Regions from separate parts of the Arthrobacter sp. GW460-12-1-14-TSB2 genome, predicted to be linked through region 1. Evidence: riboswitches for the same ligand, from Rfam matches in the RefSeq annotation. Region 1 holds a riboswitch; each other region holds the start of a gene.
What was found. A riboswitch is a leader RNA that binds a small molecule or an ion and turns the genes downstream of it on or off. The one in region 1 is predicted to bind cyclic di-AMP.
Positions count from the first base shown of each region.

Region 2: it holds a riboswitch for cyclic di-AMP, as region 1 does, so the genes downstream of both, AC07YR_RS08420 (aggregation-promoting factor C-terminal-like domain-containing protein) here and AC07YR_RS02205 (NlpC/P60 family protein) in region 1, are expected to answer to the same signal.
Region 3: it holds a riboswitch for cyclic di-AMP, as region 1 does, so the genes downstream of both, AC07YR_RS18035 (M23 family metallopeptidase) here and AC07YR_RS02205 (NlpC/P60 family protein) in region 1, are expected to answer to the same signal.

Region 1 is NZ_JBWKYC010000001.1:459,500-468,978, forward strand. It holds gene AC07YR_RS02175 (DUF5671 domain-containing protein) at 1-1,060, opposite strand, end outside; gene AC07YR_RS02180 (LpqB family beta-propeller domain-containing protein) at 1,057-1,539, opposite strand; gene AC07YR_RS02185 (DUF5129 domain-containing protein) at 1,635-3,080, shown strand; gene AC07YR_RS02190 (cupin domain-containing protein) at 3,282-3,659, shown strand; gene AC07YR_RS02195 (DUF1918 domain-containing protein) at 3,733-3,927, opposite strand; gene AC07YR_RS02200 (hypothetical protein) at 4,061-4,666, shown strand; gene AC07YR_RS02205 (NlpC/P60 family protein) at 4,776-5,528, opposite strand; cyclic di-AMP (ydaO/yuaA leader) riboswitch at 5,532-5,724, opposite strand; gene AC07YR_RS02210 (polysaccharide deacetylase family protein) at 6,065-7,603, shown strand; gene AC07YR_RS02215 (hypothetical protein) at 7,662-7,916, shown strand; gene AC07YR_RS02220 (DNA alkylation repair protein) at 7,883-8,401, opposite strand; gene AC07YR_RS02225 (ribonuclease Z) at 8,536-9,479, shown strand, end outside.
Region 2 is NZ_JBWKYC010000004.1:235,196-244,674, forward strand. It holds gene AC07YR_RS08405 (DUF7793 family protein) at 1-132, shown strand, start outside; gene AC07YR_RS08410 (dolichyl-phosphate beta-glucosyltransferase) at 119-1,063, opposite strand; gene AC07YR_RS08415 (hypothetical protein) at 1,212-1,727, opposite strand; gene AC07YR_RS08420 (aggregation-promoting factor C-terminal-like domain-containing protein) at 1,970-2,749, opposite strand; cyclic di-AMP (ydaO/yuaA leader) riboswitch at 2,749-2,923, opposite strand; gene AC07YR_RS08425 (HAMP domain-containing sensor histidine kinase) at 3,071-4,603, opposite strand; gene AC07YR_RS08430 (response regulator transcription factor) at 4,605-5,345, opposite strand; gene AC07YR_RS08435 (hypothetical protein) at 5,595-6,431, shown strand; gene AC07YR_RS08440 (winged helix-turn-helix domain-containing protein) at 6,962-7,834, shown strand; gene AC07YR_RS08445 (dodecin family protein) at 8,041-8,244, shown strand; gene AC07YR_RS08450 (SixA phosphatase family protein) at 8,302-8,829, shown strand; gene AC07YR_RS08455 (hypothetical protein) at 8,927-9,479, shown strand, end outside.
Region 3 is NZ_JBWKYC010000017.1:44,911-54,389, reverse strand. It holds gene AC07YR_RS18065 (helicase-associated domain-containing protein) at 1-628, opposite strand, end outside; gene AC07YR_RS18060 (hypothetical protein) at 639-872, opposite strand; gene AC07YR_RS18055 (cold-shock protein) at 1,057-1,440, shown strand; gene AC07YR_RS18050 (DUF3027 domain-containing protein) at 1,449-2,012, shown strand; gene serC (phosphoserine transaminase) at 2,226-3,356, opposite strand; gene AC07YR_RS18040 (iron-dependent transcriptional repressor DtxR) at 3,722-4,417, shown strand; cyclic di-AMP (ydaO/yuaA leader) riboswitch at 4,557-4,768, shown strand; gene AC07YR_RS18035 (M23 family metallopeptidase) at 4,772-5,596, shown strand; cyclic di-AMP (ydaO/yuaA leader) riboswitch at 5,745-5,904, shown strand; gene AC07YR_RS18030 (C40 family peptidase) at 5,975-6,649, shown strand; gene AC07YR_RS18025 (NlpC/P60 family protein) at 6,810-7,571, shown strand; gene AC07YR_RS18020 (HNH endonuclease) at 7,793-8,293, shown strand; gene mobA (molybdenum cofactor guanylyltransferase) at 8,357-8,974, shown strand; gene AC07YR_RS18010 (DUF6457 domain-containing protein) at 9,034-9,372, shown strand; gene AC07YR_RS18005 (molybdopterin molybdotransferase MoeA) at 9,369-9,479, shown strand, end outside.

The sequences.
Region 1 (9,479 bases):
CGTCGCCGGCCAGTGGCGTCGCCGCGATGCTGAGGGCGGAGTTGACCACAATGCCGATTCCGGTGGCGGCGGCCGCCAGGCCCACCCCTGACGTCACAAGCTTCGCCGCCTGCAGCGTGGTGCCCGATCGTCCTGCGGAGACGGCCCGGTGGTACGCCCAGACGAGGGAACCCACTGCGCCGGCCGCAATCGCCGCGCCGAGCGGCTCCAGAATTTCACTCACCGGGTCCGTGCGGTCAAAGGCAAGCCTGAGCAGGACAAACAAGACAGTACCGAAGCCGCCCACCGTCAGGAGGACAGCACCCAGGATTCCAATAACTACCAGGGCGACGCCGGCGAAATCAGTCGTCAGCCGGCGTCCGCCGTCGTGAATCCAGTGCCACCACCAGATGGCGACGCCACCGAGACCCCAGGCGAGCGCCTGAAGCACCAGCTTCCACCACGGATCCCCGAGGGACGCGGACGCGGTGAAGCCCTGAATCGCGGTGTCCAGGAGATTCGCGAGCGCTGTGATCGAGCCGCCCACACCGATGATGAGCCCGAAAGCCGCCCCCACAACCGTGGGAACGTCCGGAATCAGCGAGGGGCTTTTCCGCGGATGGCGCCACATCCAGCGGTGCCACGCCAGCACGGCGGCCCAGACCAGTCCGTTGGACAGTGACAGCTGCCAGCCCAGCCGTTCGCCCCCGATGACCGCGGCCACGGCACTGAGCAGCGCTGTGGCCGACGTGATGAGCGAGACCGCATACATGCCCGTCAGGTACAGCCCCCAGCCCGCGGACGACCGCTCAATGGCGTCGTCGAGCCGCCGCCACACGAACCACCAGAGCGCGGCAGCCATGGGGCCGCCGATCAGGGTGAACGCCAGCGAGCGGGCCAGGCCTGCCACGTCACCTGAGACGAGCACCGTTCCCGCGCCAAGGAGCCTCCCCAACAGCCCGCTCAGGCCGATGGCGGTCACCACGACCAGGGCGAAAAGAAGCGTGTAAACGATGAGGCGCCGGACCGTCGGCTGGGCGGATCCGGCTGCGGGCGCAGGCACCGTCTGGGCAGCGGTCACGGCTTCACTCCGCGGTTCGTGCAGACCCGGAGCTGCCAGGGAGCGGAATCGATCAGCCACTTGCCGTCCGTTTTGACGAGATCGAACACGTCCTCGGTTTCGTACTCCGAGTTCCCGAAGGGTCCGCTCCCGTTGGACACCACCATCAGCACCCTCACGTCCGCGGACGACGCCCGTTCAGTGGTGGACACCAAGGTAACGCGCAGGTTTTCCGTGGACGACCGCTCAAAGTCGACGCACTGGGTCCGGGCGGTTTCCGTGAGGTAGGCAGTGGCCGCCGCCTCATCGCCGTCGATGACAGCTGCAGAGTAGCGTTGCACCACACCCTGGGGCGTGGACTCATCCAGCAGGGCCGGTTCACCCCGCGAGAAGACCACGGCGAGCGCAGCCACCGCCAGCACGCCAATAATTGCCAGGATCACCACGAGGATCCTGTTAGGTCTTCCCGCCGCCGCGTTCATGTGGTCAGTATGGCGCACGGCCCACCCCCTAGCTACGGTACTTTCGGCCCTATCACCGGTGGTGGGCATCAACAAGGCTGGAGACAAATGTTGCTCCACGGGAAAAGGGAATCATGCGCAGGCTCCTGGCTGCCGTACTGCTTGTCCTGCTCGGCCTGCTCTGCGGTTCCGCCGCCGCCCTGGCGGAACCGCCGGTGGAGTTCGTGGTGGAGGACCGCGCAGGCGTGCTGGACCGCAGCCGGCTGGTCCCGGCGGTGGAAGCCATCGACTTCTACGAACCCACCCGCGTTGCGGTCTTCACCTACCGCGGTGCGGCGGCGGACAACCTCAACGAGGAAGTCCTTCGCTTCGCCCGCGCCGAACATCCGGAATGGATCAGCACGGACGGCCAGAAATGGGCGGATGGTCTCTTCATCTTCGCCTTGGATCCGGTAGGCCGCCATGTGGGCACGTACATGGGCGAGGACCGCAAGGTGTCCCTGGAACAGCGGGAGGAAATCCAGAACGCTTCCAAGGATTTACTGCGGGATGCCCAGTGGACCGACGGAACCATCGCCGGCATCCGGCGCGGAGCGGAACTGATCAACCAGCCCTGGTACCGGTCAGCGGCGTTCCTGGTCACGGCCTGGAGCGCCGTGGCAGCGGCTGTCCTTGGCGCCGCCACCTGGCTGATTGTGCGATGGCGGACCAGGGTGGACAGCCGCCGGGAACTCGCCCGCGGGGACGCCAGCTACGCCAACGTGAGCATGGACCTGCAAGTCACCGAGCTGAACGCCGGCACCATCCCGGAGTCCTCGCGGTACGGCAGCACGGTCCTGGAGAAGCACCGCACTTTCCTGGCCAAGTACAACGCGGCCACCCAGCTGTCCAACCAGGCGCACGCGCTGACTCCGCGGGCCATGGGACGGCGGCCCAACCTGAAGCTGGTACGGAATTATGCCGACGCGTCTGCGGAACTGGATGCGCTCGATGACGTCATAGCCGACACCAACGCCCTGCTGAACCGCGGATCGGCGTGGGCACCTGCGTGGGACCGGCAGCTGGCGCCGTTCCGCAGCGACCTGGCCGCCATCGAACAGATGCTCAGCAAGCGCCATGCCGAGGGCGACTCGGCGACAGCTGCGGCGCTCCGGTCCTTCCGCGAGCAGAGCCAACCTGACATCGAGCGCTGGTCGGCCGAACTCGCCGAGGGCACCATCAGCCCCGAAACTGCCCTGGACCGGTTGCGTGATGCCCGGACGCATCTGACCGAACTGCTGAAGAACCACGCGGACACCGTTATTGCAGGCTTCGCGAAGAACGAGCGGGAAGCCAAAACGATGCGCGAGGAAATGGAAAACGCCCAGGCGGGCACCAAGGCCAAGCACGGCCGCGCTTACGAGCCCAGCATCCTGGGCACGGTCTATCCGTCGTACTACTTCTTCTCGGTCCCGGCCTTCAACACCGGATTCAGCACAGGCGTGGGCAGCGTCAGCACGGCCCGCGGCGGCGGCAGCACCACCGGCTATGGCGCCAGTGGCGGCAGTTTTTCCGGGTCCGGAAGTTCGTCCAGTTTCTAGGTCGGGGCTGCCGGCGGGCGGCCGGCTGCGTTCCGCCACGGGGTCTCGACAAGAATCCGGGATCGGAGGAAGCTGGGCATCGTAAGACGATCGCTACATCGGTTCGCCGCGCGGGTTCAAGCCTGGCAAGCCGACTCCGCTGGCCGGTCGCCGTTGCGGCCCGGACAGCCCCATCCGCAATTCTGATTGATGGAGAGAGCCATGACCACGAATGTTGTCGCTCAACTCGCAGTTAAGTCCCACAATTCTCCGGACGAACAGCGCCGCCCCGATAAGACGGAAGTGGATCTTGTATCCGTCGACGCCTACACCATCGGAAGATTCAAATTTGAACCCGGCTGGCGCTGGTCCGAGTGCATCAAGCCCGTCGTTAAGACCGAGTCATGCCAGCTCAGCCATGTCGGTTTTTGCGTTTCCGGCAAACTCGTGGTCCAGACCTCTGACGGCAACCAGATCAACATCGCCGCTCATGATTCCTACAGCATCCCGCCAGGCCATGACGCGTGGGTCGAAGGCGACGAACCCTTCACCGGGGTGGAGTTCGTCAGCGCCGCGGTGTTCGCCAAGTCCCCCGAGTAACCGGCCGCGCCGAAGCAACCGAAGCGGCCGGGCGGACAACAGCCCGGTTGGCTGCGGGGCCACTACTGCGGGTTCACTGCTGCGGGTGGATCCTGTCAATCACGAAGTCCCCGCCGGGGATGACAGTGGTTTGATGGCCGTCGTCGAATCGCACCACATACGGCGGCGCTCCATCAGCGCCGTGAACCTCAACGATCTGGCCGTGCCGCTCCGACGATCCGACCGTCTTGCCCCGGATAGTGATCCGGTCTCCCTGGGTTGCCTTCATGGCAATCACCTCCAAGAACCAGAGTACGAGTCTCGGGGCGGGGATAACAGGGCCGTTGCGCACTGGAAGTTCGAGGGTGTACGGCCGGGATACGACTGAACTGACCTTGACACGGGACCCAGGGGGAACGGCTATGGCGGAGGAAAAACCCAACAACTGGTGGGCTACGCTGCCCGGCCTGCTGACCGCTGCAGCAGCTGTGATCACCGCTGTGACGGGGCTGCTGCTCGGCATGGGGCAACTGGGGATGTTCGACGCCGGCCGTCCCGCCGCTTCGACGGCGAGCGCCTCCGGTACGGGTTCCCCGGCCGCTTCCACCGGCGCCGCACAGCCGGGCGCTGGTGCGTCGACGTCCGCCCCCGGGTCCGGCACAGGTAACCGCGCGGAGTGGAAGGTAGCCCTGCCAGCCGAACGCACGTACCGGGCCGCCGACGTCGAATATGAAATTCTCAACGCCACTGCGCGCCCCGATGTGTCCGGCAAAATCGCACTGACCCTCACGCTCAGGTGCACCAACCACGGCCGGTATGACCTGAACTTCTGGGACTCAACGTTCAGGCTGAACGTCGGTGGCGTCAGTTACTCCCCCGATCCCGGCCTGAACGAGTTGGTCGCGGGCGATTCGAGCAAGTCGGGTGGCGTCCGCTTCACCCTTCCGGCGGACACCCGCGACGCGCTGCTGCGCATCAAATTCGCGGAAGGCGAGATCACGGCCCAGCTCACCATCTCGCCGCCCTGAGGTACCCGTGTGCGCCGTTGTGCCACGAATACGCGGAAGGCCGGCGACCTGCTGCCCCCAAGGCAGCTGATCGCCGGCCGTTACGCCCGCTTGAAGAAGGGCGGGGAGGCTAGGCTCCGGCGCGGACGAAGGTCACGCCGCCGGTGGCCGTCAGCCAGGACAGCGGGTGCGTGACGGTGGCGTTTACGCCGTTCATTCCGCCGCTGATCACCTGGCCGTCGCCGATGTAGATGCCGACGTGGCCGGACTGCACCACCATGTCGCCGGGCTGGGGCTCCCCCACTACGGAGCCATAGTTCATAAACTGCATGGGTCCCAGGTCCCCGACCGGAATGCCGGCTGAGCCAAGGGCCTTTTCCACCATGGCGGTGCAGTCCTGGGTGATGCCCAGCTGCGCGTAGGCGGCAGAAACCATGGCGGCGTTGACACCGCCGGCAACAGGCGCCGGGGCGGGAGCGGGCACCGCAGCCTGGACCTGCACGGAAACAGCAGGAGCGGCAGGCGCCGGAGCCGCCGCGGCGGCTGCCGCCACTGCCGGGACGGGCTCTTCGACCGATACCTCCACGGGGGCGGGGGTGGTGCTGACGTCCGGACGTTCGTAGCTGATCCTGACATGGGAATCAGCGCTGAGCGGGGCACCCACTTGGGCATTGATGTCGGGGGCGGACGCCGGAGCTGAGTCACGTTCCGCCGGGGCTTCAGCGGCCTGGGCCGCCATGCCGCTGGACAGGACCAGGCCCGAGGCAGCGGCTATGACCGCAGCCTGCCGGCCGGCCCTGCTCCGGCCCCCGGCCGATGTGGACCTGGAGCGCCCCGCGGGCGCGGTTGACCGATGATGAGCGGGCAGTTTGCGTGAAAGCATGAATTAACCTCTCCCGATGCCTGCGAGGTTAGCTGTCGGATTCGGATGGGAGACACCCGGCCGCAGCGCCCTTCCGCGTTGCGGATGGCGTGCGGCTTCACCCCGAAGACCAGCACGAACTCTGCCGGTCAATAGTGGTTTCCCCGTCCCTGCCGGATGGTTTCGATCGGATCCCGGACCGCGGCAGGGTTAGGCAATCCGCCCGGGAGTGCCGGTATCTGAGACAACGGGCACCGTTCCACCGTACGCGGGCCACCGTTGGGATGTCACATCAAGGTAACGGGGCCGTCGGGCCCTCCCCCGGCACCGCTGTGGCCCGGCTCGCGCTGCTACAAGCAGGTAGCGGCACGCTACATATACTTGGATCTGCGGTTTGTCAAATTCGAGTGTTTTCCATTGACGCCGCGAGGCGTAGTCTACGTGCATGTTCTTGCGGGGGGACTCACACGCCTGGAGGAATCATGCGTTGGTCAAATCGTTCTGTCCACAACCAGCCACGTCATGTCGCGGAACTCCCAGAGCCTACGGCCGGGGGTATGCACGGCCGGCGTTGGGTCGCCATCCTGGGAGCGCTGTTGCTGGCTGTCAGCACGGTGGCGGGTGTCGCCGGCACATCGAAGGCCGCGGGGCCGACCATCGTCAGCCTGACGTTCGACGACGGCCTCGGCAGCCAGCTGGCCGCCGCGCAGGAGCTCAAAGCCCACGGTCTGGTGGGAACCTTCTTCATCACCACGTCCTTTGTGGACCAGTCCGGGTTCCTGACCCGGGCGAACCTGCAGACTCTGGCCGCCGGCGGCAACGAGATCGCCGGCCACAGCGTAACCCATCCAGACATGACAACGCTCAGCGCAGCAGCCGCGAGCGCGGAGGCCTGCAACAGCAAGTCGACCCTCGAAGGCTGGGGCTTCACCGTCCGCAACTTCGCCTACCCCTTCGCTGCGGTGAATGCCACGGCCCAGTCCGCAGTCAGCGGCTGCGGGTACGCCAGTTCCCGGGGCCTCGGCGACATCCGATCTCCTGCCAGCTGCGCCGACTGCCCTGTGGCCGAAACGCTACCGCCGCAGGAACCCATGGTCACCAGGGCACCGGACCAGGTGGCCGCCACGTGGAGCCTGGCGGACCTGCAGGCCACCGTCACCAACGCGGAGACAACCGGCGGCTGGCTGCAGCTGACCTTCCACGAGATCGCCAACGGAACGGACCCGTCCCTGTCGATCAGCCCCGCACTGTTCAAGGAATTCGTCACATGGCTGGCCGCACGGACAGCAAACGGTACGACGTCGGTCCGCACAGTCGCACAGGCATTGGGCCAGTCCCCGGTATCGCCTTCTCCCTCACCGTCGCCTTCTCCCTCACCCTCCCCCTCCCCGTCTCCCTCGCCCTCTCCGTCCCCTTCGCCGTCGCCCTCTCCCAGCGGACCTGTGGTGGGCGGCGCCATCGGAGCAGCCTGGCTTGCCCAAGGCTCAGGCGGCGGGCTTCTCGGTTCCCCGCTTACGAATGAAATCGCGGGGCTCAAGAATGGCGGCGCCTACCAGGTCTTCCAAGGCGGCCAGATCCACTGGTCACCCGCAACCGGAGCCCACAGCACCAGAGGTGCCATTGGTGCAGCCTGGGCCGCGCAGTCCTGGGAAAACGGAAAACTTGGCTACCCCCTCACAAACGAGGTCGCCGGACTGAAGGGCGGCGGCGTCTACCAGGTCTTCCAAGGCGGCCAGATCCACTGGTCGCCAGCCTCGGGGGCACACGCCACCCTCGGAGCCATAGGATCGGCCTGGTCCGCGCAAGGCTGGGAAAACGGAGCGCTGGGTTACCCGGTCAGCGACGAGATCCCGGGACTCAAGAATGGTGGCGTCTACCAGGTGTTCCAGGGAGGCCAGGTCCACTGGTCCGCGGTCACAGGTGCCCACAGCACCAAGGGCGCCATCGGCGCCGCCTGGGCAGCACAGCGCTGGGAAAACGGCCAGCTCGGGTATCCAACCAGTGACGAGTACGTCGGCGCCGGTGGTGTCGTGGCCCAAAACTTCCAAGGGGGAATCGTCACTTGGTCACCGTCCCGTGGAATCCGTATCACATAGGAGGCCGGACGGTGGACCGGAATGAACGCACCGACCGCGCCGGATCTGTGGGCGAAGAGTGAAACACTATTGCGTGGCGATCTGCCAGCTGAGCGATCAGCCGCAGGAGGACTTCGACGTCAATACCGAGCTCCTGATCCTTGAGGGAAAGGAGCTCCATGTGGCGACGTGGGACGCGGAGCCGCGGGACGGCGGCTTCGACGTCCTGGTCCTCAACGACCGCGTCAGCGCCCTCGGGTTCATGGTGGTGACGGACTGGGAGTTCCTGGAGGGCAAGGCCTACGGGGTGGTGGAGCGCCGGGCCGGCGGCTGAGGGGCGTCCGCCCGCGACAGCTCGGCTGCCCGCCTCAGCCACGGATCCGGATCCCCCGCCCAGCGGTCCAGCACAACGTCCGCCCGTGCCCTTGCCTGCCCTTCCAGGCCTGCGATCAAGGGACGGACGACGTCGGTTGCGAGGGGGTCCGCCAGCCCACCCAGCTGCGCCTCCCGCACAAAGCCCTCGATCCGGGTGAGGTCGGAGTTGTCCAGAAGGGCAACCCGGGACTGCAGCAGGACAACCGCCGCCAGCCGGCGTTCGAAGACGGGCACCGACCACAGTTCGGTGCTGAGCGCGGTAATGTCATCGTGTGTGAGGTCCCGGTGGCGGCGCAGCATGTCGCGGATGGTCCCCCGCACAGCACCCACGGAGGCGCCGTAGTACTGGAGCCCGTCGCCCAGCCGGGCTTGTGCTTCTTCTGCCCGGAGCCAGGAGCTCTCGCGCTGGAGCGAGGCGTCCACGAAGTCACAGGCGTCGGTCATCCCACTATTCTGCCGTTCCCGCGGGCGGAGGATCGAACTCCCTAAGGCGTTCTGTGCGGTATAGCTGGAGCAGCCCCGGCGGAATGCCGTCGTCGTGTAGTCCTCCGGTACTGCGGCGTGAGATGCTCGGTCCCATGCGTGAACTGGTCGTTCTCGGCACCGCGTCGCAGGTTCCCACGCGGAACCGCAACCACAACGGGTACCTGCTTCGCTGGGACGGCGAGGGCATGCTCTTCGATCCCGGCGAAGGCACCCAGCGGCAGATGATCCACGCCGGCGTCTCAGCCAGCCAGGTGACGCGGATCTGCCTGACCCACGTTCACGGGGACCACTGCTTCGGACTTCCGGGCGTACTGTCGCGAATGGTGCTCGATGGTGTGCAGCACCCGGTGGACCTGCATTTTCCGGTCTCCGGCACCGAGGTGGTCCGCGCCCTCGTGTCCCTCGCCTCCCCCGGCCTCGAACTGCGGCTGCACCCGCATTCCGCACCGGGGCCGATCGCGCCCGGCCTGGAGGTGCGGCCCTTGCGGCATCGCATTGAGACTTTCGGCTACCGGCTGGTCGAGCCCGCCGGCCGCACGCTGCTGCCCGATCAGCTTGCGGCGGCGGGAATCTCAGGAAGAGACGTCGCACGGCTGCAGCGGGAGGGAAACCTCAACGGGGTACGGCTGGAAGACGTGAGCGTTCCGCGCCCCGGCCAGAGCTTCGCGTTCGTGATGGATACCGCGGAATGCGACGCCGCCGGGGAGCTCGCCGAAGGCGTGGACCTCCTCGTGGCGGAGTCAACGTTCAGCGACGACGACGCCGGGCTGGCCTCCCGGTATCTTCACCTCACTGCCGGGCAGGCCGGCGATCTGGCCTCCGCTGCCGGGGCCGGAATGCTGGTCCTCACGCATTTCTCGTCCCGGTACGGGGACGTCGGCGTGTTGGCGGAACAGGCCGGTGCCCGCGCAGGCCGGGCCGCCGTCGTCGCCGCAGAGGACCTGGACAGGATTCCCCTGCCCAGGCGGGAGCGGGCTTCCTGGCTTGCGGGCGGGGCTCGGCCCGCGATTGGTACGCCGCGCCCGCTCGCTGCACC
Region 2 (9,479 bases), on a different contig from region 1:
GTGGCGCTCCTCGGATCGTCCCCGGTGGACCGGGCCATGGCCAATTTCTTCCTCAGCATCAACGCTCCTGCCGCACCAACGCGCTATTTCACCTGCCCCACGGCAGCCATGGCGTGGCTCAGGGAAGCGTAGCCGCCGTAGCGACGGGGGCGTAAACCTGGGCGAGTTCGGAACGAAGCTCCCGCACCGGAATGCGGTCCGCCGCCAAGTCCCGGATAAGGCGGCCCATCCCGCGGAGGTCTGCGAGGGCCGTGTGCAGCAGGTCCACGCCCGCGTCGGCACCGCATGTCCAGTCAACCGGAACCTCGTGCACGCGGAGTCCGCATTTTTCCGCCACGATCAGCAGCTCGGTGTCGAAAAACCACTCGTTGTCCGCCGTGTGCGGAAGGATGCGGCGGGCAACATCTGCGCGAATTGCCTTGAATCCGCACTGCGCATCGCTGAAATGTGCACCCATCAGCGCGTGCAGCAGAAGGTTGTAGCCGCGTGAAATGAAACCACGCCAAGGGCTGCGGACCACATGGGAAGCGCGCGCCAGCCGGGTTCCGATGGCCAGATCGGCGTGCCCGGAAATGAGTGGCGCCCCCAAAGGGGCGAGCGCTGCCAGATCGGTGGAAAGATCCACGTCCATGTAGGCCAGCACGGGTGAGGGCGAAGCCAGCCAAACGGTGCGAAGGGCGTTGCCACGCCCTTTTGCGGCAAGCCGCACCACGCTGACTTCGCGGAGTTCACGCGCGATGCGCTCAGCCACCTTAAGAGTGCTGTCGGTGCTGGCGTTGTCGGCCACGGTAATCCGGAACGGGTGCGGGAAGGTGCCGAGCAGATAGTTGTGCAGTCGCCGCAGGGACCGCTCCAGGTCCCGTTCCTCGTTGTAGACCGGGAGGACAACATCAAGGACGGGGATGGCGGTTCCTGAATCCCCCGCGGTCCTGGTGTCGATCGGGGCACGGCGGGTGTTCCCCGTTGCGGGCGGCGAAACGCTGCCGGGCGGGACGTCGACGGCGGCCCGCGGCTGCGATGGCAGTTGGAGCAGTGTTCCCGCGGACTGGTCTGTGAGCGTCATGGTTCCACTATGGGACCGGCGCATATGAAGGATTTAGGCCAAAGCTGTGCAGCTGCTGTGGGATTTGCCGGGTGCGGAAGCGTGCAAGGAAACGGCGGCGGTGCGCCCACCGCCATTGGTGGACGCACCGCCGCCGCGGTTGGGTTCGTTAGGGGGCCAGTACGGCGCAGACGTCGATGACCGTGCCAGGTCCCGAGTACCTCCGGATTTCCGTTTGGAAGTCCCCGGTGACGGCGAAGTTGAAGTTGCCCGATACGAGCACCACACCGGAAACGTCCTCGCCAGCCTGGTCCGTATCGGCGAATGAAAGGAGGTTCCGGCCGGTCGACTTGAATTCGACGCTGTCGGGATCCGTGGCGGTGGGCACGAATTGGATGTGGGACGCGCCCGTGATGACATAACTAACCGTCTCACCGGCATCGTTAGTCAGGGTCACGTTGAGGTTCGGGGCTACGGAAATGACTCTGTCCCCCGGGATAACGATGTCCTTGACCCGCCCGGTCACGGTGGCTTCGATGTCGAAGCCACCTGCGGCTTGGCCGCAGTGAAAGATGTACTCAGTTTGAAGCGGTGGATGCGGCGGGCCGGAAGGCGCAGCCGCGGCCGGAGCGGCGGCTGCGAAAATTGAGGCCAGGACGGCCGTCGGAACTAACCATTTTTTCATTGTTGTGCTCCCTGCATCTTGACGACGGCCCTGGGGCCGGCAGCCGCTTGGAAGACGATTGAAAGCGGCGGCGACCCAGAGTCACTCCACAACCTTGTGAAAACCTTGTGGCTCCAGGAATGAGGGTAGGGACACGGGCGAACCAGCGGGAGAAATGTGCTGTCAGACAGCCGGAGGCCCCGAACCACGTGGATTCGGGGCCTCCGGCTCATGCAGACCAAGCCTGGCGAAGATGCGCCGGCTTAGTACCAGTTGTTGGCGTAGTGGAAGTTCAGGGCGCCGCAGGGGGAGCCGTACCGTTCCTTGACGTAGTTCAGGCCCCAATTGATCTGGGTGCGGAAGTTGGTCAGGTAGTCGGACCCGGCGCTGGCCATCTTCTCGGCCGGCAGGGACTGGACAATGCCGTAGGCGCCACTGCTGGCATTCGTGGCAGTGGTCTTCCAATCCGATTCCTTGGTCCACAGCGTGGTCAGGCACTGCATCTGGTCAGCCGCCCAGCCGTAAGTACCGAGCTGCGATGCGGCATACGCCTGGGCAGCTGCGGGATCGTCGACGGCTACAGGCGGTGCCGGGGCAGGAGCCGGTGCGGGGGCCGCAGCCGGTGCAGGTGCAGGCGCGGGTGCCGGTGCTTCCGGTGCGGACTTCTCCTCGGATGCCGGTTGCGCGTCGGACGACTGCGCTGTCAGGCTGACAGAGGCCGGGGCGGGCATGGCGGAGACCAGGATCTTTTCGAACGCGAGCTTCGACTCGGCGTTTGCGGTAGCGGCGCTGGCTTCGCCCGTTGCAGATGTTGCCGGGGCTGCAGGTTCTGAGGCCTGGCCGGCGGCGCCGACGCCGATCAGGACGGCGCAGGCCGTGGCTACTACTGCGGCCCGCCGGCCTGAGCCCTGCAATCCGGCAGCAATCCGGGACATTGGCGACGCGGTGGTGGCTGGTTCGGCGCGGTGGCGTGAGCGTTCGGCAGGCGCCTTGGACTCGTCGGAAGCGCGCTCCGGACGTACTTCTAGCGTGGATTTAGTCATGGTTGCCTCTCGATGCCGGCGGAGTTAGCTGTCGGGTTCGGATGAGGTCATCCGGCCGCACGGAACTTCACGTGTCGGCTTCACCCCGAGGGCGGCTATGCAAAATGCCCGGAGACCTGGGTCCCCCGCCTCTGCCTAATCATGAGGAAATCCGGGTAGCGGCAGAGTTTGGCGTCCATCCGGATATGCGGCTATAACGGTTGCCGCACTCTAAAAACGCTACAGGAGTCTCGCGCTTAAGTCACATTTAGGTAACGAGGGTCACGACGACGGCGCGTTGACTTGCGCCGGAACGGCTGGCTTGCCAGTGATGCGCCGGAGCTAAGCTGCCGGTGGTTCGCACGGTAGGCGGAGGGCGAACTCGGTGCGTCCCGGGCGGGAATTCACTTCGACGGTTCCGCCGTGCGCTTCCACAATGGACTGCACAATCGAAAGGCCCAGGCCGCTGGTCCCTTCGGACGCAGAGGCGCCGGTGGCTTCCGCGCCCGAAGCGGAGCGGGCCGGACTCGTGCGGGCGGCGTCCGCCCGGGCAAAGCGGGCAAAGACCCGGCCGACGAACTCCGGCGGAATCCCTGCACCGTTGTCGGTTACGGTCACCACGGCACTGCCGTCGGCCGACCGCATCACGCCGGTGACCACGGTGGTTCCGGGGTCCGTATGCTTGCGGGCATTGGAAAGCAGGTTAGCCAGCACCTGGTGCAGCTGCTTGGCGTCGCCGCGGACCACAACGGGCTCGTCGGGCAATTCGAGCTGCCAGATACGGTCCGGCGCCATGACCTTCTCGTCGCTGACGGTTTCCACCACCAGCTGGGTCAGGTCCACGTCGCTGATCTTGAGCGGCTGGCCTTCATCCAACCGGGCCAGCAGCAGGAGATCCTCCACCAGGGTGGTCATCCGTTCCGACTGGCTCTGTACCCTGGCGAGGGATTTCTTGCCGTCCGGCGTAAAGTGCTCGGTCATCCGCATCAGTTCTGTGTAGCCGCGGATGGCGGTGAGCGGCGTGCGCAGCTCGTGCGAGGCGTCGGCAACGAACTGGCGCACCTTCGTTTCGCTCTGCTGCCGGGCCTCGAGTGCCTGGGACACGTTGTCCAGCATGAGGTTGAGTGCGTAGCCCACGCTGCCCACTTCAGTTCCAGGATGCGCGTTCGACGACGGCACCCGGACTGCGAGGGCCACCTCACCGGCGTCGAGAGGCAGTTGGGAAACCTGCGTCGCAACTTCGGACAGCTGCTCGAGGGGTTTCATGGTGCGGCGGATCAGCACAGTTCCGGCAAGGCCGATCAGGGCGAGCCCGCCCATCGACACGATCACCATGGTCCACACCAAGGAGCTGAGGGTGTTCTGTTTTTCATCGAGGGGGAGTCCGGTGATGATCACGTCCCCGTATGGAGCCTCCACTGCCACCAGCCGGTAGGAGCCGGTGGACAGCGTCCGGTCAACCGGCGTTGCGTCGTGTTGGAGCGCCAGGAGGATCTGGTCATCCTCGGGGGACAGGGAAGACGGCGTGGCATCGCTCGCGAGGAACCCGGCGCTGCTGACAGTGCCATTGTCGATGCGGGCGATCAAGGTCCCCACACCTTGGCCCCTGCCCTCCAGCGGATCAGGCCTGCCGGCGGGGTTGCCGAGCCGTGGCCGTCCGGCCTCGTTCGAGAGCCTTGAGGCCTGGCTCAGGCGATCATCGAGCTGCTTGGTCAGGAAGGAATCCATGGACGCGTAACTGAACAGGCCAATTGCGCCGCAGATGGCCACGAGCAATGCCATGGCCACCAGAACCAGCCGCGTGCGGAGGTGCCAGGTGGAAGGATCGAGCAAGCGGCGGCGGTCCTTGCGGATCTTGCCGGAAAGCGTGGGCACCTCAATCCGCCGGTTTAATGACGTAGCCTGCGCCGCGCACCGTGTGGATCATGGGCGGGTGCGTGGCATCCACCTTCTTGCGCAGGTAGGAAATGTAGAGCTCCACGATGTTGGCCTGGCCGCCGAAGTCGTAGTCCCACACGCGGTCAAGGATCTGGGCCTTGCTGACCACGCGCTTGGGGTTTTCCATGAGGTAACGGAGGAGTTCAAACTGGGTTGCCGTCAACTGCAGCTCTTCGCCGGCGCGGGTCACTTCACGTGTGTCGATGTTGAGGACGAGGTCGCCCACTACAAGTTCGGCGGTGTCCATGGCTGCCACTCCGGAGCGCTGGACCAGCCGGTGCAGGCGAAGGAGCACCTCCTCCATGCTGAAGGGCTTGGTGACGTAATCATCGCCGCCGGCCGCCAGCCCGAGGATGCGGTCCTGTACAGCGTCCTTCGCCGTCAGGAAGAGCGCAGGCACCTCCGGCGCGAAGGCGCGGATCCTGGTGAGCAGCTCAACGCCGTCGAACCCCGGGAGCATCACGTCCAGCACCAGGACATCCGGCCGGAACTCCTTGGCCAGTTTCACGGCCTCGGGACCGTCTCCTGCGACAGCCACGGACCAGCCTGCCATCCGCAGGCCCATGCTCATGAGCTCGGAGAGGCTGGGTTCGTCGTCAACCACCAGGGCGCGGATGGGGGAGCCGTCCGGGTGGGTGAGCTGGGGAAGGTTGTTAGTCATGGAGTGCGAAGTGGCCATGGGACAACTCTCCGATCTGCGGTTTAGCCGACGCTATGGGGATCCTGTGGGCCAGCTGTGAATCCCAGCCTAGCGAGCTGGACGCGCGGAGGGGCCCTTCGTCTGCCAACCGGCGCGGATCCGCTGCCTTCCCGCGGCCGGAACGGGCGCATCAAAGGTCACAGCTTGACCCCTTGTCCCGCACAGGCTCCGCACAGGAACCCTCCGGAGTCTGGAGTGGACCAAGCCCCCCTGCCCCAGGAGTACGCCATGAACAACGACCACACCACCCCGGTACCGGAGAGCGAAGCTGACCAGGTGCCGGAGGGCAAGGCGCCGGAGGGCAGGACTCCGGCGGCCAGCTCTGTCAGTAGGCCTGCGGGTGGCGGGCAGAAGGCCGGGTGGGGAACACCGTCGTCGGCAGCTGGCTCCGCTTTCCCGCCCGCAGCAGGATGGGGCTCGCCCCGACAGCACGGCGGCTGGGATGCCCCGGCTGGACGTTCGAAGCCATGGACCATGAAGCGGGGAGTGATGGTGGCCGGAGCTGCGGCTGTCCTTGCGGGCGGAGCCGGCGTAGGAATCTATGCCCTGACGACCAGTTCCGCGGCGGCCGACGGCACCGACGGCACGGCCGATGCAGGCGCGTTGCAGGAAACGTTGCCAGGCTCCCGCGGCGGCGCGCAGGGTGGTTTTGCCGACGGCGGGATGCCGCCCCAGGGCGGCCCCGGAAATTTCGCCCCGGAAGGCCTGGGTGGAATGGGCAGCGGAGTATCCGCCGCCGTTCACTCCGAGTACGTCATCCTCCAGGACGGTGCCTACGTCACTAAAGTTGAACAGCAGGGGACGGTCACTGAGGTCAGTTCCGGCGCCGTGACCGTCAAGAGCACCGACGGGTTCAGCCGCACCTATTCACTGGATTCGGACGTGGCGGTGAGCAATCAGCAACAAAGGCGTCAACAGGCTGGCGGGACGTCCGCCAGCACACTGACTGTGGCCGATATCGTGTCCGGAGCCATGGTAAGGATCGTTGCCGCAAAGGATGGTGACAGCTTCCCTGCGGAGTCCGTCCAGCTCGTGGCCGCGACGCTCACCGGGCAGTCAAACTGAGCTGGCGTGCTGCGGGGGCAGGAATTTTTCTGCGCGGCCCGGCCAAGGGCTGGACATGTGCCACAAGGCAGCGTTGGCATTTCAGCAATACGGTACGGGCTGAATTTTCGCACCGAAAGGCTTCGTTTTGAAGAAGAAAATTCGGATTTTCGTGAATTCTGATCGATCGTTCTGAAAAACACCTGTTATTTTATTGGCATTTCAGAATCGTGATTTGGGCCACATTGTGTGATTTTGTCTCACGATGCGGACGATTCCGTCCATTGTTACTTGCAAGTTTTCATTGTTACGTTGCACACTTCAATTGTGAACAAGAACTCAACAGCACCTGCAGCCGCAGAATCCTGGACCAGCCCACCCGCTGGCGAAGACATGCGCTGTTGTCGAATGCACGCCTAACTTTCCCACCCCGAGAAGTTTTTAGGCATTCGCCCCAAGCCCAGCGTCGGGCGCCCCTCCCCAGATCTCATTGCGGGGAAAGCCAGCATTCGAGCCGCGATGACGGCCATTCACATTGAGGTAAGCATTCCATGTCAGTTGCATCTGGATACGTCCACATCTCCGTCCGAAACGCCAACAAAGGCGGCCAGCCTTCCGGCCTCCGCCAGGGATTCGGGGCCCGTCCTGCGTTCGCCCCGGCAGCGCCCGGCAACAGCTTCCCGGCCCCCGGCTATGCGCCGCAGGGCTACAACCCGAACTCGTACGGCCAGCTCCGCGCTGTTCCCGCCGCCGAGTCCGCTCCGCAGACGGCGCCCACCCCCGTGATCGCCCCGGCCAACGGCAGCGCCGTCCGCCCCGTCGCCAATGAAAATGTTGCCCGTGGATTTGTGCTCTACATGGGAATCGATGAGGAAACCGCTGCAGCTGCCGGCACCTCAATTGCCAAGCTTGCCCAGGAAATCCGCGCCTACGCCCAGTCCCTCGTCTCCGGTGCGGAGAGCTACGCCGCGGTGGCGGTGGCCCCGGCCAGCGCCCCGGGATCCGCGCTCGACGTCGTACGGTCCACCTTTGGTGACCCCACCGTCAACTCCCGACAGCGCACCGAAACTACCCGGCTGCCGCAGCCGCAGGATCCCCGTCCGTCCGGTGTCCTCATCGACCTGGCCCGCCGCGAGGTCCACCTCGACGGAGAATCCCTGAACCTCACGTTCAAGGAGTTCGAGCTCCTGAACTACCTCGTGGAAAACGGCACCCGCACCGTGGGCCGCGACGAACTCCTCGAGGGCCTGTGGCGCAACGCCGAAGAGGTTCCCAACGAGCGGACCATCGACGTCCACATCCGCCGCCTCCGCTCCAAGCTTGGCCGCCTTGCCAACACCGTGCGCACCGTCCGCGGCCAGGGCTACCGGTTCTACGAGCACCCTGAAGTTGTGGTCTGGGCCGCTCCGGAATACTCCATCTAGTCTTCAACGACGCGCGAAAGCGGCATTCTGCCGTGCCTTAGACACCTCCTTCGTTCCTCAGTCGGCGATGCGGCACTACGCAGAATGCCGCTTTCGCGCGTTCTGACCTTGGCGTATGTGCCTCCGCGGCTTAGTTCCTACGGCCCTGTTGGCTTGGAGTGGGGCGGCGTAGGCTCTGATCGTCTATCCGACCATCAGGAGGAACTATGTCTGTAGCACGCATCACCACTCTGAGCGCAAATTCCAAAACGTCGTTTGATGCCGCCATCAAAGAGGGCATAGAACGCGCCAACAAGACACTTCGGGGTGTCACGGGAGCATGGGTCAAGGAACAGAAAGTCGAAATCGCTGACGGCGCCGTCGTCGCCTGGCACGTCGTGCTGGAAGTGACCTTCGTCCTGGACGACTAAACCCTGTGGAGGGCGGCCGTGCCCTGCGGGGCAGGGCCGCCGCACTAGGATTGATGCATGAGCGAGCATCACATCAGGCGTTTGATCCTCATGCGGCACTCCAAGGCAGACTGGCCGGGAGGCGTGCCGGACCACGAACGTCCGCTGGAAGAGCGCGGACACCGTGAGGCTCCCCTGGCCGGCAAGTGGCTGCGCAAGCATGGAGTGATCCCCGATTTCATCCTCTGCTCCAGCGCGCTCCGGACCAGGCAGACGTGCACATGGGTGTGCGCTGAACTGGGGGACCAAGCCCCGACGCCGAAACTTGAGGACGGCCTCTACGGAGCCTCCGCTTTGCGCATGCTGAAGGTCATCAACCATGTCCCGGACACCGTGACCACACTGATGGTGATATCCCACATGCCCGGGGTGCAGGACCTTGCCATGCACCTGGCGTCACGCGATTCCAACCACGATGCCTATATGGACGCCGCCACCCGGTTTCCCACCAGCGGCCTGACCGTGCTGGAAACGGAAAAGACCTGGGCTGAGCTGGACGGCCAGGATGCCCGGCTTACTCGCTTCAAGGTGCCCCGGGCGCACTAAGCAACCGCTGCTCACTGCCAGGGTGTTCATGGTCAGCGCGGGGTTTGTGATGTTTACTGGAGATATTCGTCAGTGCCCCGGTTAAGAGGAGAACATCGTGGACTCAGGACAGCTTGTGGGGATCATTATCGGTGTTGTGGTGGTGGTTGCGATCATTGCCGCGGTGCTGTTCTTCAACCGGAAGCGCAAGGTTGAGGCGGACCGAAACCGGGCCGCCGAGATGCGTGAAAAGGCCAAGGCCGACGAGCTTGGAGCGCGGGAACGCGAGGCCAAAGCAGCACGTGCCGAGGCCGATGCCAAGCAGGCCGAAGTCGAGGCAGAGCGCCTGCGCCGCGACGCTCGCGAGAAGCAAGCAGAAGCCGAACGAGTGCGGGCCTCGTCGCAGGAGCAGCTCCGTAAAGCCGACGAGGTTGATCCGGACGTAGTCACCGCCGAGCAGCGCGATGCCGACCGGCCCGATGCCGACCGGCACGACACGGACCGGCACGACACGGACCGGCACGTTGAGACCATTCCTGCCGAGCCGCAGACGCGTGCCGAAGCCGGAACCCGCGGGCGCGGGGACGCCGTTCCAGGGCCAGCCGTACCGGGCACAACTGAACCGGGCACACCTCGCCAGCACGACGCTGCTGACCGCGATGCTGCTGACC
Region 3 (9,479 bases), on a different contig from region 1:
GGGCCGTGGCGAGGAGTCGTTCCAGGGCATCGGGCGTGGCTGTCCAATGCTGCAGTGACAGGGCGGCTTCCATGGGCGTTGTGGCGGGATGGATGGAAGCGCCGCTGTGGTGTAGTTCGCCCACCAGTTGCACCACGCGCTGGGCGAAGGCCGGCTGCAGCCGGACAAGTTCCGTGTAGCTCCTGCCCAGTCCTGCCGGATATATCCCTACGACGTCGCGGAGGCTTCCGACCGGAAGGTAGAAGCGCTGGCGGGCACCTGCCGGCAGCGCAGCACCGTGCGGGGGCTCGGCGCGGTGCACGAGGGCCAGTTCTTCAAGGGAGTGCAGGATCCGTTCGATGGCGGACAGCGAGGCGCCGCGGATGAGTTTCTTGAGTCCCGCGGCCGAGGCGCTGTGGGCGGTGTCCGTGTTGGTGCAGAGGTGGAGGGTCTCCAGAACCTGCATCTGCGGCCGGTTCAGCCGCTCCAGTGCCCGCTGCACGCTGACCCTGGCACTGGCCCGCGCCGCGAGGGCCGCAAAGTCCGGAACGTTGGGTGAGACCAGGTCCGGCCGCGCGGAGAACAGGGCCCGCAACGAGTCGTCGCTGCGGGCCTCCAGTTCCTTGCTGAGCGCGCGAATAAAGGACATCAGTCCAACGTTACCGCCCGCCGGACTTTCCTGCCCGGCGGCGGGCGGCGACGCCGTCGATCACCAGGAATATCATCAGGAGGAATGCCAGCGGCAGGCCGTACAGGGCCAGGGATGTTACCCACACCGGAGCGGCACTGCCGCCAAAGGCGATGGCCATGACGGCGCCCACGGCAGCCAGCGAGAGGACAGCAATAACCGCCGCAACTATCATCAGGGGCCGCCGGTAGCGGGAGGGTGTCATGGAAGTAACGCTAACAGCCCGGCTGTGCCCGTGCCGCAAAGCGGGAATCCGGGTCCCGGCAGGATAACCTTGAAGATACAGACCAACATGGTCCGGGCAGCCATACCCTGAACCCGCATATCAATGCGGATGCGGTGGCCGCCGGCCGTGTCACAGGAAGTCCAGAACGAAGAAGGTTGATTACGTGCCTACCGGCAAGGTCAAGTGGTATGACAAGGAAAAAGGCTTCGGATTCCTCGCAGGTGAGGACGGCCAGGAAGTATTCCTGCCCAAATCCGCCCTGCCCGAGGGCGTAACGGACCTCAAGGCCGGCACGCGCGTTGAGTTCGGTGTGGCTGACGGCCGCAAGGGAGCCCAGGCCCTCGGGCTGCGCGTGCTGGACAAGACCCCGTCCATCGCGAAGGCTAAGCGTCCCAGCGCCAAGGACCTGGCACCCCTCGTCCAGGACCTGGTAAGCGTGCTGGACAACCTGTCCGGAACGCTGTCCGCCGGAAAGTACCCGGAAGGCAACAAGGCCAAGGCGATTGCAGCTGCCCTCCGTAAGGTCGCCGACGAGCTGGACGCCTAGGCATCCGCATGACTTCCCAACCTGACCAGGGCACCCCCAAACCGGCGTCAAAGCCCCGCGCCGGCGTCCCCGTGTGGCGCGTCGGCAAACCGGACGCGGTGCTTGCTGCAGCCGTGGACTTTGCCCGGGCTGCAGTGGAGGGCATCGCCCCGGCCGAGCAGATCGGACAGCACATCGGTGCCAAAAGCGAAGGGGACCGCGTTGTCACGCATCTCTTCGAGTCCCGGCTGGCCGGGTACCAGGGATGGCAGTGGTACGCGGTGCTCACCCGCAATTCCCGTTCCAAGGTCATCACGGTGAACGAACTTGGCCTGCTGCCTTCGGAGGATTCCATCCTCGCACCGGAGTGGGTGCCCTGGGCTGAACGGGTGCGCCCCGAGGACGCCCAGGAAAATGAACAGGACGCGGACGCGCCCGTTGTGGACGCCGACGCCCAGGGCACTGCCCTGGCCGGTTTCGACGACGGCGCCGCCGTTTCGGACGACGGCGACGCTTCCGACGACGATGAAGACTCCGACGACGACAGTGACGCACCGGAGGAATCATCCGGCTCCGCCCGCGAGGTCGACTAGCCTGTTATTCCCCCGCGCTGCCCCCGGCAAGGTGAGGCTCCGTGAGGGGCTGCGCTACTTCCGGGTGGTGTTGCGGGAGAGCCAGCCGCTCCAGCAGGGCAGACGCTGCTCCAGCAGGGCTGACAGCGGAGCACTTAACGAAGAAGGCGCCGTCCGGGACCAAAACCCCGGACGACGCCGTCGGACGCTAAAGCGTCAGCAGCCGCTGATTCCCTACTTCCGCAGTTCTCCCACGACGTAGTCGATGCTGGACAGGAGAGCCGAGACGTCGTCCGGGTCGATCGCCACGAACGTGGCGATGCGCAGCTGGTTGCGGCCCAGCTTGCGGTACGGTTCGGTGTCCACAATGCCGTTGGCGCGAAGGACCTTGGCGATTGCGGCCGCATCAATCGAGTCGTCGAAGTCGATGGTGGCGATCACGTTGGAACGGTCTTCGGCCCTGGCAACGAACGGCGTGGCGTACTCGGAGGCCTCTGCCCAGTCATAGATGCGCCCGGCCGAATCGGCGGTGCGTGCAGCGGCAAAATCAAGGCCGCCGCTGGCGTTCAGCCACTGCACCTGCGCGTCCAGGGTTACCAGTGTGGCCAGCGCAGGGGTGTTGTACGTCTGGTTGAGCCGTGAGTTGTCGATGGCGGTCTGCAGGTCAAGGAAATCGGGGATCCACCGGCCGCTCGCCTTGATCCGGGCAGCGCGCTCCAGCGCCGCCGGAGAGAAGAGCCCCAGCCACAGGCCGCCGTCGGACGCGAAGTTCTTCTGCGGGGCGAAGTAGTACACGTCGGCTTCCGAGACGTCGACGTCCAGGCCGCCGGCAGCCGAGGTGGCGTCCACCAGGACAAGCGAGCCTTCATCCGCGCCGGCAACCCGCTTGACCGGAGCTGCCACGCCCGTGGACGTTTCGTTCTGCGGCCAGGCGTAGACGTCCACGCCCGCTTCCGCGGTGGCTTCCGGCCGTGTGCCGGGCTCGGCTTTGATGATGGAGGAGGCGTCCAGGAACGGAGCCTTGTTGGTGGCGGAGGCGAATTTGGAGCCGAATTCTCCGAATGAGAGGTGCTGGGCCTTGCTGTCCACAAGTCCGAACGCCGCGATGTCCCAGAACGCCGTTGAGCCGCCCACGCCGAGGATGACTTCGTATCCTTCGGGGGCGCGGAAAAATTCGCTGAGGCCGCTGCGGACAGACCCGACCAGGTTCTTCACTGGGGCCTGGCGGTGCGACGTGCCCAGAAGTGTGGCAGAAGCGGCGGACAGTGCCTCGATCTGCTCGGGGCGGACCTTTGATGGCCCGGCGCCGAACCGTCCGTCCTTGGGCAGGAGGTTGGCGGGGATAGTGATGCTGGTGTCGCTCACAATGGCTCCAATTTATCGGCGTGGACGTGTTTCCGGTGTGGACGGGGGCCCGGCAGTGCAGGGGAATCCCCTATATTCTGCCTGACGTGCCTGCAGGGGAGGGAACGGCATCCGTCATAGTCCAGTCACTGAGACATCCCGGCCGCAGGTCAGCGCAGTGCGCGGAAGATTATCCGGACTAATTCAAAATAGGCTAAACTGGTTGCTGTCGTACAGCGGGCCGCGTAGCCGGTCTGGCTGATCCCGTGGGGCTTTTCCCAGCGGCTGGTCGGTGGATGCAGGTCCACCCCGCCGAGGCCAACGTGGAGGCTTTTGCGCGGTACGGTGGGACTGACGCAAGGACTGTGCTCGAGGAGCTGAGCTGGATGACCGATCTGATCGACACCACGGAGATGTATCTTCGGACAATCTTGGAGCTTGAGGAAGAGAACATCGTGGCTCTCCGCGCCCGGATTGCCGAACGGCTGCGCCACTCCGGGCCCACCGTTTCGCAGACCATCGGGCGCATGGAGCGTGACGGACTGGTGGTTGTTTCGGGGGACCGGCACCTTGAGCTCACCGAAACCGGCCGGAAACGCGCCACCGAAGTCATGCGCAAACACCGCCTCGCGGAACGGCTGCTAGCCGATGTCATCGGACTCGACTGGGCGTACGTCCACGACGAAGCGTGCCGCTGGGAACACGTCATGAGCGAGCGGGTGGAGCGTCGCATCTTCGAACTCCTGAACCACCCCACGGTTTCCCCCTATGGCAATCCCATTCCAGGCCTGGCGGCGCTCGGTGGGCAGCCAACTCCCGCGTTCACCGACGGTGTGGTGAACCTCCTTGAGGCCATGACCGGGTACGGAGCCGACTCGCGCATTACGGTGAGCAGGCTGGCCGAGCCCATCCAGGTTGAGCCGGAGTTGCTGGTGCAGCTGGATGAAGGCGGAATCCGGCCGGGGGCGTCCCTCGCACTGGAGCGCGTGGGGGAGTACATCTCCGTGCGTGTGCCCGAGATCGAAGGCGCCCTGGAGTTGCCGCCCGAGGTTGCGGCCCACGTGTTTGTTACGGTCAGCTAACTGCGCCCTTGTAGGACCACCTACAACGTACTGAGACCCAGATAACGGAATTATTACCGCGCTGATTAATCGCCTATAGTTGAGCACTAGCGCCGATACAAAAGCGTTACCTGATCCGAAGCCGAGCTCTGCCAGCGGATCAGTGTGCGAACCACCTCCTGGCAGAGGCGGAGGAACCACAACCGGCCGTTGAAAAACGGCCTTGGGGTGAAGTCCGTCAGCAGCAAGCCACTTCCGACGAAGGATTCCCTAGGGAGACCTGTGTCGGACGCCTTGCATTGGCGGACCGGGTCTTTGCACTCTCTGACCCGAATCCGACAGCTAACTTCGCAGGCTCTCCAGAGAGGATATTTCTTGACCACGCAGACCGTCAGGGGCCGCCGCAGGGCGACCGGTCCCGCTTCGGAGTACCCTGTGGCCGAAGCCGTAATGACGGTCAGGCCGCGCGATGCACACCGTGATGCACGCCGGCGCCGCAGCCTGTTCAGCCAGGTAACGGACTTCGCTTCGGCGAGCGGCGTGGGTCAGAAGGCCGGCATTGCCCTTGCCGCCACCGGACTTGTCCTCACCGTGACCGTCCCGTCGACCGGTCCCATGATGTCCACTGCGGACACCGGGAATGCCGGTGTCGCCGCCTCAGTTGCCGCGCAGCCGGAGGTTTCCGCTGCTGCCGGCGCCAAAATTGACTTCAACCGCACTTATGTCGCCACCAAGGGCGATCCCGACGGCAAGCTCAAGCAGCTCCTGAGCGCGCAGTCCGCGGGCACCATCACCCGCGCTGCTTCCGCCGGGAGCCTCGGGGCGCCGCTCGAACACTTGGTTTCCGCTTCGCCCTTCGGTTTCCGGGTCAGCCCGATAACCGGCGGAGCCGGTGAGTTCCACCGGGGCCAGGACTACGCGGCACAGTGCGGCACCAGCGTCCTGGCTGCCGCCAGCGGAACGGTCACGTTCTCCGGCTGGCACCCCTACGGCGGCGGAAACCGGGTGGTGATTGACCACGGCAACGGCCTCGAAACCACGTATAACCACCTTTCGTCTTCAAGCGTCCAGGTCGGCCAGAAGGTCAGCCGCGGCGACGTTGTGGCCCTGAGCGGGACCACCGGCGCTTCCACCGGCTGCCACCTCCATTTCGAAGTGATGGTCAACGGCGAAGTCGTTGACCCCACCGGCTGGCTCTAACCCAAGCGATGGGTCACTCTCGCATTCCTGTGACATGCCGTGACCTGAATGTGACATTCGTTCGGAATTCCTGTACCGTTTAGAGCACGCCAACTTTTCCGAAGTTGGCGCTCTTGAGTGGATTGCCTAACTCTGCCACCGCTCAAGGTCCGTTCGCATGACATCGTCTGGCAGAGGCGGGGGAACCAATTTTGGTCTTCGCAAGAAGACCTTGGGGTTAAGTCGCAAAAGCTTCCCAGGAAGCCGAGCGGCCGGGTGACTCCCATCCGAATCCGACAGCTCACCTCGTAGGCATTGGGAGAGGCTACCTTCGTGTCTACACGCAACACTTCTGCGCGCCACCGTGCGCAAACGGTTCGTACGAACCCGTTGAACTCCGTGTCCAGGGCTGTTACTGCCAACGCCGGGACCGTAGGTCGCCAGGCGGCTGTGATCGCAGCTGCGTCCGGACTGATCCTCAGCGTTGGAATGCCGGCAAATGCCGCCGATACCAACCTGGGTGTTTCCGCTTCGACGGAGTCCGGCTCTCAGTCAGCCCAGCTGGCCGTAACCGCTGAACCGACAGCGACTGTTTCCTTCGAGCGTCCGTCAGTCACCACGACGGCAGCGCCCAAGATTGAAACCGTCCGGGCACAGTCCACCGGTACCGACGCCAGCGAGACCTCCACTGGTGCTGACGGGGAAGCCAAGGCCGGCAAGCTTGCCGACGCCGCCTCCTCTGCAGCAGCATCGGGCCTCGCCGCCATCGCGTACACCGGTATTGGCAGCGCCTACGTCTGGGGCGGCACCACTCCCAGCGGCTGGGACTGCTCAGGCTTCACCCAGTGGGTCTACGCCCAGGCTGGCATCAGCATCCCCCGCACCAATGCATGGACCGCCATGACACCCACCGCCACCCCGGCGCCGGGCGACCTGGTCATGCAAAACGGCGGTGCGCACGTTGGCATCTACGTCGGCAACGGCATGATGATCAGCGCGCTGAACCCGTCGCAGGGCACGATCCTGCACGCTGTGTCCGCCACGGGCACTTCTGCGTTCTACACGCTTCGCTAGAACACGCGGCGCTTCGCTACATCCCGGGTTTCCCGTCGCTGAAGCGCGCGTTCTTCGCTAAATAAACCTGTTCGGGCCGTTCCGGCTTACCCCCAAGATGCCGGAGCGTCCAAAAACCGCGGCCTGCCACGCAGTCTGAGGAAAACGAAAGAGAGAAATAATGACTACTCGTGCGATCGCACGGCACCGCGCCGAGGTTACCAAAACCAACTCGCTTGCTGTCATTGCCAAGGCTGTCGGCGACAACGCCGGCGGCATGGGCCGTCAGGCTGCGGTTATCGCTGCAGCTTCCGGCCTGGTCCTGACCAGCGGTATCGCAGCCAACGCTGCCGACACCAACGTTCAGCGCGAAGCAACCTCTGCTTCCACCCTGGAAGTGCAGTCCTCTGCTCCGGCCAACATCTCGGCCGCTTCCAGCATCGCCATCTCCTTCGAGAAGCCGGCGGTCTCCACCTCCCCGGCTCCGGTCGTCGAGGCTCCCAAGCCTGTCGTCGAGGTGCAGGAAGCTGCTCCTGAGGCCGCTCCGGTTGCCGCTGCCGCGACCGTGTCGGCCCCGGCCGTCCCTGCAGCTGCAGCACCCGCCGCCGCCAGCGGAAACGGCGCAGCGATTGCTGCCGCCGCCTACGCCCAGCTGGGTGTCGCGCAGGACTGCACCGCCCTCGCCACCAACGCGCTTGCAGCAGTCGGCGTCAACTACCACGGCTGGCCGGCAGGTTACCTGTCCCTGGGCCGCACCGTGAGCGCCGCCGAGGCACAGCCGGGCGACCTCGCGTACTACGAGAACGGCGGCATGGGCATGGCCCACATCGCTGTCTACGTCGGCAACGGCCAGGCCGTTCACGGCGGCTGGAACGGCGGAACCACCTCGCTGTTCAGCGTCAACGTTGGTTCCGGTCCGGTCTTCATCCGCGTCGGCGGCTAATACCCGGTTCACGCATAACAGAAGGACCCCTGCCCTCGGGCAGGGGTCCTTCTGCGTTTCCGGCAGGTGAATTTTTGCCGACACGGAGTCTATGGTAAGGAGCCGATTCGGCGATAGGGCACTTGAGTGTTTACTCTTGTGTTGTCGATCCATAGCCCGGACAAGCAGAGGGCAGCCGGCCCTCGAGCCCCTGACGGGTGCGGCCGTGAAGAGGTATGTGCATGCGCACACTCGTTCTTAATGCTGGATATGAACCGCTGGCGGTTGTGACCTTCCGCCGGGCGCTGGTTCTTGTGCTGACCGGAAAAGCTAGCGTGGTGGCCGAAGGCGACGATCCTGTCGTCGGGCCGCAGGAGATCCTGGGCCGTCCGTCCGTGATACTCCTAAACCGCTACATCCGGCCCCGCTACAACACCATCACGGCTGTGAGCCGCCGGGGCGTGCTGCGCCGTGACGGCCACCGCTGCGCCTATTGCGGTAAGGCAGCACACACCATTGACCACGTCCACCCTAAATCGAGGGGCGGTGCCGATTCCTGGGAGAACCTGGTGGCCGCCTGCCTTCGATGCAACAACGTGAAGGGCGACCACACGCCTGCCGAGATGGGCTGGAAACTCAGGTTCGTGCCCGCGCCTCCGCACGGCACGATCTGGCAGATCAAGGAACTGGAAAAGCCCACGCCCGCGTGGGACCCTTTCCTCCTGCCCGAATCAGCCGCCTAAGGCTCCACGGTTTCTAAGGCTTCACGGTTCCATGGGCCCGGCCCGCATCGCTAGGCTGGCACTGTGGAGTTTGATGCCTTAATCCTGGCCGGCGGGCGGTCATCCCGCCTGGGCGGCGTGCCCAAGTCCCAGTTGGTGTTCGACGGCGCCACCCTCCTTTCGCGGTCGCTAACGGCAGCCACGGGGGCGGGAGCGGTGGTGGTGGTGGGACCTGATCCCGGCGGACTGCCCGCCGGTGTCCTGTCGTGCCGGGAGGAGCCCGCGTTTGCCGGCCCGGCGGCAGCCATAGGCGCTGGCCTGGCCGCCTTGGAGCGCGCACGCGGTCCGTTGCGCGCAGCGATGACCCTGGTCCTGGCTTGCGACATGCCCAAAGCCGACCAGGCCGTTGCCGCGCTTCAGCTCACCATGGCCGAGGCCGGTAGCGGCGCGGCCGGCTCCGAGGGAGTCATGTCCGCCTCGCCTGATGGCCGCAAACAGCCGCTTGCGGGCTTTTATGGCACAGCTGCGCTACAACGCGCCGTGAGCGAACTGGGGGAGAGCGGAGGCCTCACGGGGGCATCAGTCTTCGCCCTCCTTGCTAGGCTTGACGTGCGGACAGTTACCGTCCCCTCCGGTGCCACCGATGACGTGGATACCTGGGACGATGCCACCGCGCTAGGGGTGTCCCGCCAGGGGTCATAAGCCACCGTGGGTGGGACCGGGCGGTGGCACCGCAACTGAATTTGAGTTTGGAGGCAACGGTGAAAAGCCAGGACGAAACGCTGGAGGACTGGTGCCGGGCGTTGCTGCAAGCCTTCGAGCTGGAGGATGTCGAGGTGGACGTCGATGAAGTATTGGCTCTGGCCGGGGTCGCGGCCCACTCTGTGGTGCGGCCGGCGGCGCCGCTGACCACGTTCATCGCCGGCTTCGCAGCGGGTATGGCGTCGGGTTCGGGGCAGGCTCCGGACTCGGTTTCCATGCAGGCTGCCATGGGTGTGGCGCGGGCTCTGGCGATGGACTATGCAGCAGCGGATTCCGCCGCGGCCGCGCCGCAGCCGGATTCCGGACCGGCCGTCAGCAGCGGGAACCCCGGCGCATGACGGCTGCGCCGCCGGGCGGCGGTGACGCCGCCAGCGACGTGCCTGAACGCGGGGAGCCCTCCGATGTTCCCGGCGCTGCCGATGCCGCAGGCACTGACGATGCCGGT